2 regions of the Streptomyces sp. NPDC089799 genome follow, and region 2 is predicted to be linked to the other one. Evidence: riboswitches for the same ligand, from Rfam matches in the RefSeq annotation. Region 2 holds a riboswitch; the other holds the start of a gene.

What was found. Region 2 has a riboswitch for glycine ahead of gcvP (aminomethyl-transferring glycine dehydrogenase). Riboswitches for the same ligand answer to the same signal wherever they lie in the genome.
Region 1: another riboswitch for glycine. It lies ahead of gcvT (glycine cleavage system aminomethyltransferase GcvT); the one in region 2 lies ahead of gcvP (aminomethyl-transferring glycine dehydrogenase).

Annotation. Positions count from the first base shown of each region.
Region 1 is NZ_JBFBGR010000048.1:9,982-14,887, reverse strand. It holds gene glyA (serine hydroxymethyltransferase) at 1-1,096, opposite strand, end outside; gene gcvH (glycine cleavage system protein GcvH) at 1,121-1,498, opposite strand; gene gcvT (glycine cleavage system aminomethyltransferase GcvT) at 1,578-2,693, opposite strand; glycine riboswitch at 2,902-3,004, opposite strand; gene AB0O36_RS33850 (AAA family ATPase) at 3,319-3,948, shown strand; gene AB0O36_RS33845 (MFS transporter) at 4,053-4,906, opposite strand, start outside.
Region 2 is NZ_JBFBGR010000016.1:157,188-162,093, reverse strand. It holds gene AB0O36_RS19715 (DNA polymerase IV) at 1-1,177, shown strand, start outside; gene AB0O36_RS19710 (PRC-barrel domain-containing protein) at 1,286-1,663, opposite strand; glycine riboswitch at 1,796-1,895, shown strand; gene gcvP (aminomethyl-transferring glycine dehydrogenase) at 2,095-4,906, shown strand, end outside.

The DNA.
Region 1 (4,906 bases), on a different contig from region 2:
TCCGCAGGCCCGAGGTCACCATCGGCGGCCGCGGGTCGTTCGGGACGGCGTTCCGGTTGACCGTGATGCCGACCTCGTGGAGGCGGTCCTCGGCCTGCTGGCCGTCCAGCTCGGAGTTGCGCAGGTCGACCAGGACCAGGTGCACGTCCGTGCCGCCGGTGAGCACGTCCACGCCCACCGCCTTGGCGTCGTCCTGGACCAGGCGCTCGGCGAGGATCCGCGCGCCCTCCAGGGTGCGCTGCTGGCGCTCCTTGAACTCCTCCGAGGCGGCGACCTTGAAGGAGACCGCCTTGGCGGCGATCACGTGCTCCAGCGGACCGCCCTGCTGACCGGGGAAGACCGCGGAGTTGATCTTCTTGGCCAGCTCCTGCGTCGACAGGATCACGCCACCGCGGGGACCGCCGAGGGTCTTGTGCGTGGTGGTGGTGACCACGTGGGCGTGCGGCACCGGGTTCGGGTGCAGACCCGCGGCGACCAGGCCCGCGAAGTGGGCCATGTCGACCATCAGGTACGCGCCGACCTCGTCCGCGATCCGGCGGAACGCGGCGAAGTCCAGCTGGCGCGGGTACGCGGACCAGCCGGCCACGATCAGCTGCGGCTTGGACTCCTTGGCCAGGCGCTCGACCTCGGCCATGTCGACCTGGCCGTCCTCGCCGACGTGGTACGGGACCACGTTGTAGAGCTTGCCGGAGAAGTTGATCTTCATGCCGTGGGTCAGGTGACCGCCGTGGGCCAGGTTCAGGCCCATGATCGTGTCGCCCGGCTTGAGCAGCGCGAACATCGCGGCCGCGTTGGCCTGCGCACCCGAGTGCGGCTGCACGTTCGCGGCCTCGGCGCCGAACAGCGCCTTGATCCGGTCGATGGCGATCTGCTCGATCACGTCGACGTGCTCGCAGCCGCCGTAGTAGCGGCGGCCCGGGTAGCCCTCGGCGTACTTGTTGGTCAGGACCGAACCCTGGGCCTCCATGACGGCGACCGGAGCGAAGTTCTCCGACGCGATCATTTCCAGGGTCGACTGCTGGCGCTCCAGCTCGGCGTCGACGGCGGCGGCGACGTCCGGGTCGAGCTCGTGCAGGGGGGTGTTCAGTACAGACATCTCTATCCCTGGTGTGGTGGGAGGTCAGCCCGCGAACGCGGTGTACTCGTCGGCGGTCATCAGGTCGTCCTCGCCGCCCGTGATCCTGACCTTGAACAGCCAGCCGCCCTCGAACGGGGCGGTGTTCACGAGCGCCGGGTCGTCCACGACGTCCTGGTTGGCCTCGGTGACCTCACCGGTCACCGGGGCGAACAGGTCGCTGACCGACTTGGTGGACTCCAGCTCGCCGCAGGTCTCGCCGGCGGTGACGGTGTCACCCACCTCGGGGAGCTGGGCGTAGACGACGTCACCGAGCGCGTTGGCCGCGTACTCGGTGATGCCGACGGTGGCGACGCCGTCCGCGTCCACCACCGTGACCCACTCGTGTTCCTTGGTGTAGCGCAGCTGCTGGGGGTTGCTCATGACCTGATTCTCCTGGATGAGGGGAGTGCTGATGAACGTTGGTCTTGAAGGATGAGACGGCTCCCGGTAGGGAGGATCGTCACTTCTGCCGCTTGTAGAACGGCAGGGCTACGACCTCGTACGCCTCATGGGTACCTCGAATGTCCACGCCGACGCCGGAGGTGCCGGGCGCGGCGTGCTCCGCGTCGACGTACGCCATCGCGATCGGCTTGCCCAGGGTGGGGGAGGGGGCGCCGGAGGTGACCTCGCCGATGACCTTGCCGTCCGCGACCACGGAGAAGCCGGCGCGGGGCACCCGGCGGCCCTCCGCGATCAGGCCGACGAGCTTGCGCGGGGCCTTGGTCGCGGAGCGCTCGGCGGCGGCCTCCAGGGCGGCGCGGCCGACGAAGTCGCCCTCCTTCTCGAACTTCACGACCCGGCCCAGGCCCGCGTCGAACGGGGTCAGCGCGGTGGTCAGCTCGTGGCCGTAGAGCGGCATGCCCGCCTCCAGGCGGAGCGTGTCGCGGCAGGACAGGCCGCACGGGACCAGGCCGGCGTCGGCGCCCGCCTCGGTCAGCGCCTGCCACAGCTGCACGGCGTGCTCCGGCTTCACGAACAGCTCGAAGCCGTCCTCGCCGGTGTAGCCGGTGCGCGCGATCAGCGCGGGGACGCCGGCGACGGTGCCGGGCAGGCCGGCGTAGTACTTCAGGCCGTCGAGGTCGGCGTCGGTGACCTTCTTGAGGATGCCGGGGGACTCCGGGCCCTGGACGGCGATCAGCGCGTACGCGTCGCGGTCGTCGCGGACCTCGGTGTTGAAGCCGGCCGCGCGCTCGGTCAGCGCGTCGAGCACGATCTGGGCGTTGGAGGCGTTGGCGACGACCATGTACTCGGTCTCGGCCAGGCGGTAGACGATCAGGTCGTCCAGGATGCCGCCGTCCTCCCGGCAGATGTGGGTGTACCGGGCGCGGCCCACGCCGACCGTGGAGATGTTGCCGACCAGGGCGTGGTCCAGGGCCTTGACGGCCTCCGGGCCGGTCAGGGTGATCTCGCCCATGTGGGAGAGGTCGAACAGGCCGGCCCGGGTGCGGACGGCGTTGTGCTCGTCGCGCTCACTGGCGTACCGCAGCGGCATGTCCCAGCCCGCGAAGTCGGTCATGGTCGCACCGAGCTCACGGTGCAGCGCATCGAGCGCGGTCAGACGGGGGGCATTGCTCATCGGTACGGCTCCCAGGTCCCAGGGCAACGGCATGACATGACGAGGACGATCCTCCCCATCTGTCATCGGAACCTGAGAGGTTCGCCGAGAGTCTCTGTCACCTACGGGATCGCATCGGTCACGCACGGACCGGATCGCGCTCGGGTCAGGGCTCGGCTTGCACCTTGGGTGGAGCCGCGGCGGAGCGCGGCTCGCTTTTCAGATCTGCCTCATCCACGCGGTACGGGGCCTGAGAGATTCAAGGGAGGTTCTTGCTCCTTCGGCGCCCGGCTCCCCCTGGGGGGCTGCCGGGACTCTCCCGCGCGGATTCAAGCGGCCGGTATGCAGTTGGGTGTCCAGTTGGCGCACATCATTGCACGGGATACGGCCGTATGGGCGGCCGGGCCCGGAACTGTGCCCGGAACTGTGTGCGGGGCGGACGCGTCCCGGGTCTCGAAGGCCGGACGCCGGCGGCGGAACCGGACCTGCGGGATTACCGTCTCTTTACACTCAGTGGGAAAGGGTCCTGGGAACTCCTGGTGAATCCCGGTGACCCGATTCGGGGGAGGCGAGTGCGGTGCGGAGACTCGGACTGACGGCGGCAGCGACGGCGGCGGCCACGGCCGCTGCGGCGCCGGCGGCGGGCGTGCCGGTCCAGCGCGGGGTGCCGGCGCGGGCGGCGGAGGGCGCGGCCCCCGCGGCGGCCGTACGCGACCTGAGGGGCCGCGCTGCCGGACCCTCGCACCTGGGCTTCGCCGAGGGCGACATCGTGGTCGTGTCGGGGCTCCCCGGCGGCGGCAAGAGCACACTGATCAAGCGGGCGGTCGCGGAGGGGGACGCGGCCATCGACTCGCAGGACGTCCGCGAGCGCTGGGAGCGCCGCATGCCGGCCGCGCTGCCCTACGGGCTGTACCGCCCGCTGGTCCGGATCGCGCACTACGCCGGCCTGGCCCGGGTCCTGCGCTCCGGCCGGTCCGTGGTGGTGCACGACTGCGGCACCCAGGCATGGGTCCGCGGCCTGCTGGCGCGCGCCGCGCGGCGGCGCGGCCGCGCCCTCCACCTGGTCCTGCTGGACGCCAGCCCGGCGGAGGCGCTGTCGGGGCAGGCGGCCCGGGGCCGGGGCGTGACGGCGTACGCCTTCGCCCGGCACCGCGGCGCGGTCGGCCGGCTGCTCCGCGCCGCCGAAGCCGGCCGCCTCCCGGCCGGCTGCGCCTCGGCGACCCTCCTGGACCGCGCCGCCGCGATCCGCCTCACCCACCTGACCTTCCGCGACTAGTCCGTCGGCGGGGCGCTGTTGTACCGGACGTACGTGGTGCCCCGTCGAGGCGGCGAGGTGCGGTGCCGGGCGGCGCGGGTCAGGCAAGATCCGGAAGAGACGGCCTACCAGGGGGTCCCCTTCGGATCACGCCGGGACCGCGCCGCCGCCCGGTCGGCTCCGCCCGGGGTTCCCCGGCCGCCCTCCGTCCGCTTGGCCGGCCCCGTACGGTGGTCCGGCCGGAAGCCGATGGCCAGGATCGCCGCGCCGGCCAGGGCGAATCCCGCCGTCCAGAGCGCACCGACGTGCATGGCGTGGAGGAACGCGGTGTCGGCCGCTTCGGCGAGCCGCGCGTCGTGCGTGGCGGCCGCCACGTGCCGGGCGAGCTCCGCCGAGACCCGGGCCTGGTCCCGTGCCTGGTCCGGGAGGCCGGTGAGCGAGCCGTCGATCGAGCGCCGGTAGACGATCGAGGTGATCGTGCCGCCGACCGCGATGCCGAGCACGCTGCCGGTCTGGCGAAGGGTGCTGTTGACCGCGCTGCCCGCACCGGAGCGCTCCAGTGGCAGGGAGCCCAGCACCGCGCTCGTGACGGGAGCGATCACCATGCCGATCGCGGTGCCCTGGACCACCATGACCGCCGAGTACCAGGCGATCGGTGTGGTCGCGTCGAACAGGGCGAAGGCCCCCATGGCCAGGGCCGCGACGGCGAGCGAGACCGAGGAGACGAATCGGACGGACGTCCGGCGGGCCAGCCGGACGGCGATCGGCGAGCCGACGACCACTCCGAGCGCCCCCGGAAGTCCCAGGAGCGATGCCTGGAACGGCGAGTACTGGCGGGCGCCCTGCAGATAGAAGGCGAGGTAGAAGGATCCGGCCGTGAGGGCCAGGAAGACCATCATCAGGGTGACGTTCCCGGAAGCGAAGCGGCGCTGCGCCAGCAGCCGGGGATCGAAGCTGGGGTGGGCGATCCGCAGCTCCG
Region 2 (4,906 bases):
GCCGCTGGTGGAGCCGCTCAGCCTGGACGAGGCCTTCGTGGACCTGGAGGCGGGCGGGGTCGCCTTCGACTCCGCCTCGGCGCGGGCCGTCGGCGAGCGGCTGCGGGCGGAGATCCGGGCGGCGACCGGGCTCAGCGGATCGGTGGGCCTGGCCGGGTCCAAGATGCTCGCCAAAGTGGCCTCCGAGGAGGCCAAACCCGACGGGCTGATGCTGATCGAGCCCGGTACGGAGCGGGCGCTGCTCGCGCCGATGCCGGTCCGGACCCTGCCCGGGGTGGGGCCCGCGACCGGGGAACACCTGCGCCGGGCCGGGATCACCACGGTGGGGGACCTGGCCGAGGCGGGCGAGGACGAGCTGGTGCGGATGCTAGGGCGCTCGCACGGGGTGGCGCTCCACCGGATGGCGCTGGGGCTGGACGACCGGGCGGTGGTGGCCGAGCGGGACGCCAAATCGGTCTCGGTGGAGGACACCTTCGACGTGGACCTGCACGACCGGGTCCGGATCCGGTTCGAGGTGCAGCGGCTGGCGGACCGGTGCGTGGGGCGCCTCCGGGCCTCCGGCCACTCCGGCCGCACCATCGTGCTCAAGGTGCGCCGGTACGACTTCTCGACGCTGACCCGGTCGGAGACCCTGCGCGGGCCCACCGACGACCCGGCGGTGGTCCGGGAGGCGGCCGGGCGGCTGCTCGACGGGGTGGACACCACCGGCGGGGTGCGGCTGCTCGGCGTAGGGGTGTCCGGGCTCGCGGACTACACCCAGGAGGACCTCTTCGCCCAGACACTGGCGGCTGAGCAGCCGCCGGCGGCGGAGCCGGGTGGGTCGGGAGGCGCCCCTGGGGCTTCCGGGTCGCCCGGGGCTTCCGAGGTTCCCGGTTTTCTCGGTCTTCCCGGTGTTCCCGGGATCTTCGGGGTCTCCGGGGCGCCCGTGGCGGCCGAGCCGGTTCAGGAGGCCGAGTCCCCGGCCGAGCGGCGCTGGCCGGCCGGGAGTGACGTGCGGCACGCCCTCTACGGACCCGGCTGGGTCCAGGGCAGCGGGATCGGCCGGGTCACGGTCCGCTTCGAGCAGCCCTGGTCGCCCCCGGGCCGGGTGCGCACCTTCCTGGTCGACGACCCCGAGCTGGAGCCGTCGGACCCACTGCCGCTGATCGAGCCGCCGCAGCCGGGCGACGTGGCGTAGCCGGGCGACGCGGCGTAGGCGGGTCGGCGCGGGTGTGCGGGCCGGTGTCCGGGCCGCCGCTCCAGGATCGGGGCGGACCCGCCCGGCCTTCTTCGCGCCGGACAGGCCTTAGCCCTCGTCGCCCGCCAGCCGGCCGAAGTCCTTGTCCATGCCGTTCCGGAAGTCGCCGGGCAGGGACACGTCCAGGCCGTAGTGGTGGTAGAGCTGGAGCTCCTGTTCGGGGGAGAGGTGACGGCCGACCCCGAAGTCCGGTGCCTCCTTGATCAAGGCCCGTTCGAACGGGACCCGGAGGGTGTCGTTCACCAGCTCGCTGGGTTCCAGCGGGACGAACGCGTCCCGGCTGAACAGGCCCGTGCGGACGGCCGCCCACTCCGGGACGCCGGTCGCGTCGTCGAGGTAGACCTCGTCGACGGTGCCGATCTTGACGCCGTTGCGGTCGAACGCCTTGCGGCCGATCAGGCTGCGCGGATCGATGTCGGTCTGCACGGTCCCTCCATATGGTCGCAACTCCTCCGTAAGGACAACGAAAGGGCATATTCCGGGAGGGGGCCACTCGGGGCCGCGGGAGGGAGCCACGGCACGCCCGGGAACGGCGCTGGTAGGGTGGGTGACGGCTGTCGACCCCGTGCGGGAGAGTCCTCCGACCGAGCCGGGACGGAGGCGCCGAAGGAGCAAATCCTCCCCGGAATCTCTCAGGCAGACGTACCGCATGGACGAGGCCACTCTGGAAAGAAGGGTGTGCGTCGGGACCGCAGTGCCGACACCCACCCTCACCGACGGTGAAAGCCGGCCTCCCGGGCGACCCCCGGAAGCCGGTGAAGCTCTCAGGTTGAGATGACAGAGGGGGAGGCCGTCCGGGTGCCCGCCGTGGTACCCCTCGCAGGTCGCGCAGACCAGCAACCAGGAGGCCTCCGTACATGACCGCCAACCGCATTCCGCTCTCCCAGCTGGAGCGAGGCATCCCCTTCGAAGAGCGCCACATCGGCCCCGACGCCGAGGCCCAGGCGAAGATGCTCGCCCAGGTCGGCTACGGCTCCCTCGATGAGCTGACGGCCGCCGCGGTACCGGATGTGATCAAGAGCGCGGGCGCCCTGAACCTGCCTTCCGCGCGTACCGAGGCCGAGGTCCTTGCCGAGCTCCGCACCCTCGCCGACAGCAACCAGGTGCTGCGTCCGATGATCGGTCTCGGCTACTACGGGACCTTCACCCCGCCCGTGATCCTGCGCAACGTGATGGAAAACCCCGCCTGGTACACGGCGTACACGCCGTACCAGCCGGAGATCTCGCAGGGCCGTCTGGAGGCGCTGCTCAACTTCCAGACCGTGGTCGCCGAGCTGACCGGTCTGCCCACCTCCGGCGCCTCCCTCCTCGACGAGGGCACCGCCGCCGCCGAGGCGATGACGCTCGCCCGCCGGGTCGGCAAGGTCAAGGGCGGGGTCTTCCTCGTCGACGCCGACACCCTGCCGCAGACCATCGCCGTGATCGAGACCCGCGCCGAGCCGCTCGGCATCGAGGTCGTCGTCGCCGACCTGACGGACGGCATCCCGGCGGAGATCGCCGAGCGCGGCGTCTTCGGCGTAGTCCTCCAGTACCCGGGTGCCTCCGGTGCCGTCCGCGAGATCAAGGCCGTCATCGACCAGGCCCACGGGCTCGGCGCGATCGTCACCGTCGCCGCCGACCTGCTGGCCCTGACCCTGCTGACCTCCCCGGGCGCCCTGGGCGCGGACATCGCGGTCGGCACCACCCAGCGCTTCGGCGTCCCGATGGGCTTCGGCGGCCCGCACGCCGGCTACATGGCCGTCCAGGACAAGCACGCCCGCTCGCTGCCCGGCCGCCTGGTCGGTGTCTCCGTCGACGCCGACGGGAACCGCGCGTACCGCCTGGCCCTGCAGACCCGCGAGCAGCACATCCGCCGCGAGAAGGCCACCAGCAACATCTGCACCGCGCAGGTGCTGCTTGCCGTCATGGCCGGCATGTACGCCGTCTACCACGGCCCGGACGGCCTGAAGACCATCGCCCGCCGCACCCACCGGTACGCCGCCCTGCTCGCGGCCGGCCTCACCGCCGGCGGGGTCGAGCTGGTCCACGGCTCGTTCTTCGACACGATCACCGCGCACGTCCCGGGCAAGGCCGACGAGGTCGTCGCCGCCGCCCGTGAGGCCGGCGTCAACCTGTACCGCGTCGACGCCGACCGCGTCTCCGTCTCCTGTGACGAGACCACGCTGCGCGCCGACATCGAGGCAGTCTGGGGCGCCTTCGGCGTCACCGCCGACATCGAGGCGCTCGACGGCACCGCCGCCGACGCGCTGCCCGAGGGCCTGCTGCGCTCGGACGCGTACCTGACCCACCCGGTCTTCCACCAGCACCACTCCGAGACCGCGATGCTGCGCTACCTGCGCAAGCTCTCGGACAAGGACTACGCGCTGGACCGCGGCATGATCCCGCTGGGCTCCTGCACCATGAAGCTCAACGCGACCACCGAGATGGAGTCGGTGACCTGGCCCGAGTTCGGCCAGCTGCACCCCTTCGCGCCGATCGACCAGGCCCAGGGCTACGCCACGCTCATCCGCGAGCTGGAGGAACGTCTCTGCGAGGTCACCGGCTACGACGCCGTCTCGATCCAGCCGAACGCCGGCTCCCAGGGTGAGCTGGCCGGCCTGCTCGCCGTCCGCGCCTACCACCGCGCCAACGGTGACGAGCAGCGCACCGTCTGCCTGATCCCGTCCTCCGCGCACGGCACCAACGCCGCCAGCGCCGTGATGGCCGGCATGAAGGTGGTCGTGGTCAAGACCGCCGAGGACGGCGAGGTCGACGTCGAGGACCTGCGCGCCAGGATCGAGCAGCACCGCGACGAGCTCGCCGTGCTGATGATCACCTACCCGTCCACCCACGGCGTGTTCGAGGAGCACGTTGCGGACATCTGTGCCCTGGTCCACGAGGCCGGCGGCCAGGTGTACGTGGACGGTGCCAACCTCAACGCCCTGGTCGGCCTGGCCAAGCCCGGTCACTTCGGCGGCGACGTCTCGCACCTGAACCTGCACAAGACCTTCTGCATCCCGCACGGCGGCGGCGGTCCGGGCGTCGGCCCGGTCGGTGTCCGCGCGCACCTCGCGCCGTACCTGCCGAACCACCCGCTGCAGCCGACCGCGGGTCCGGAGACCGGCGTCGGCCCGATCTCGGCCGCCCCGTGGGGTTCGGCCGGCATCCTGCCGATCTCCTGGTCGTACGTCCGCCTGATGGGCGGCGAGGGGCTCAAGCGCGCCACCCAGGTCGCGGTGCTCGGCGCGAACTACATCGCCAAGCGCCTGGAGCCGCACTACCCCGTGCTGTACACCGGTCCGGGCGGGCTGGTCGCGCACGAGTGCATCATCGACCTGCGCCCGCTGTCGAAGTCGACCGGCGTCTCGGTGGACGACATCGCCAAGCGCCTGATCGACTACGGCTTCCACGCGCCGACGATGTCCTTCCCGGTGGCCGGCACGCTGATGATCGAGCCCACCGAGTCCGAGGACCTCGCCGAGATCGACCGGTTCTGCGACGCGATGATCGCGATCCGCGCCGAGATCGAGAAGGTCGCCTCCGGTGTGTGGCCGGCCGGGGACAACCCGCTCGCCAACGCCCCGCACACGGCGGCCGCGCTGGGTGGCGAGTGGAACCACTCGTACACCCGTGACGAGGCGGTCTTCCCGGGCGGGGTCGTCGCGTCCGAGAAGTACTGGCCGCCGGTGC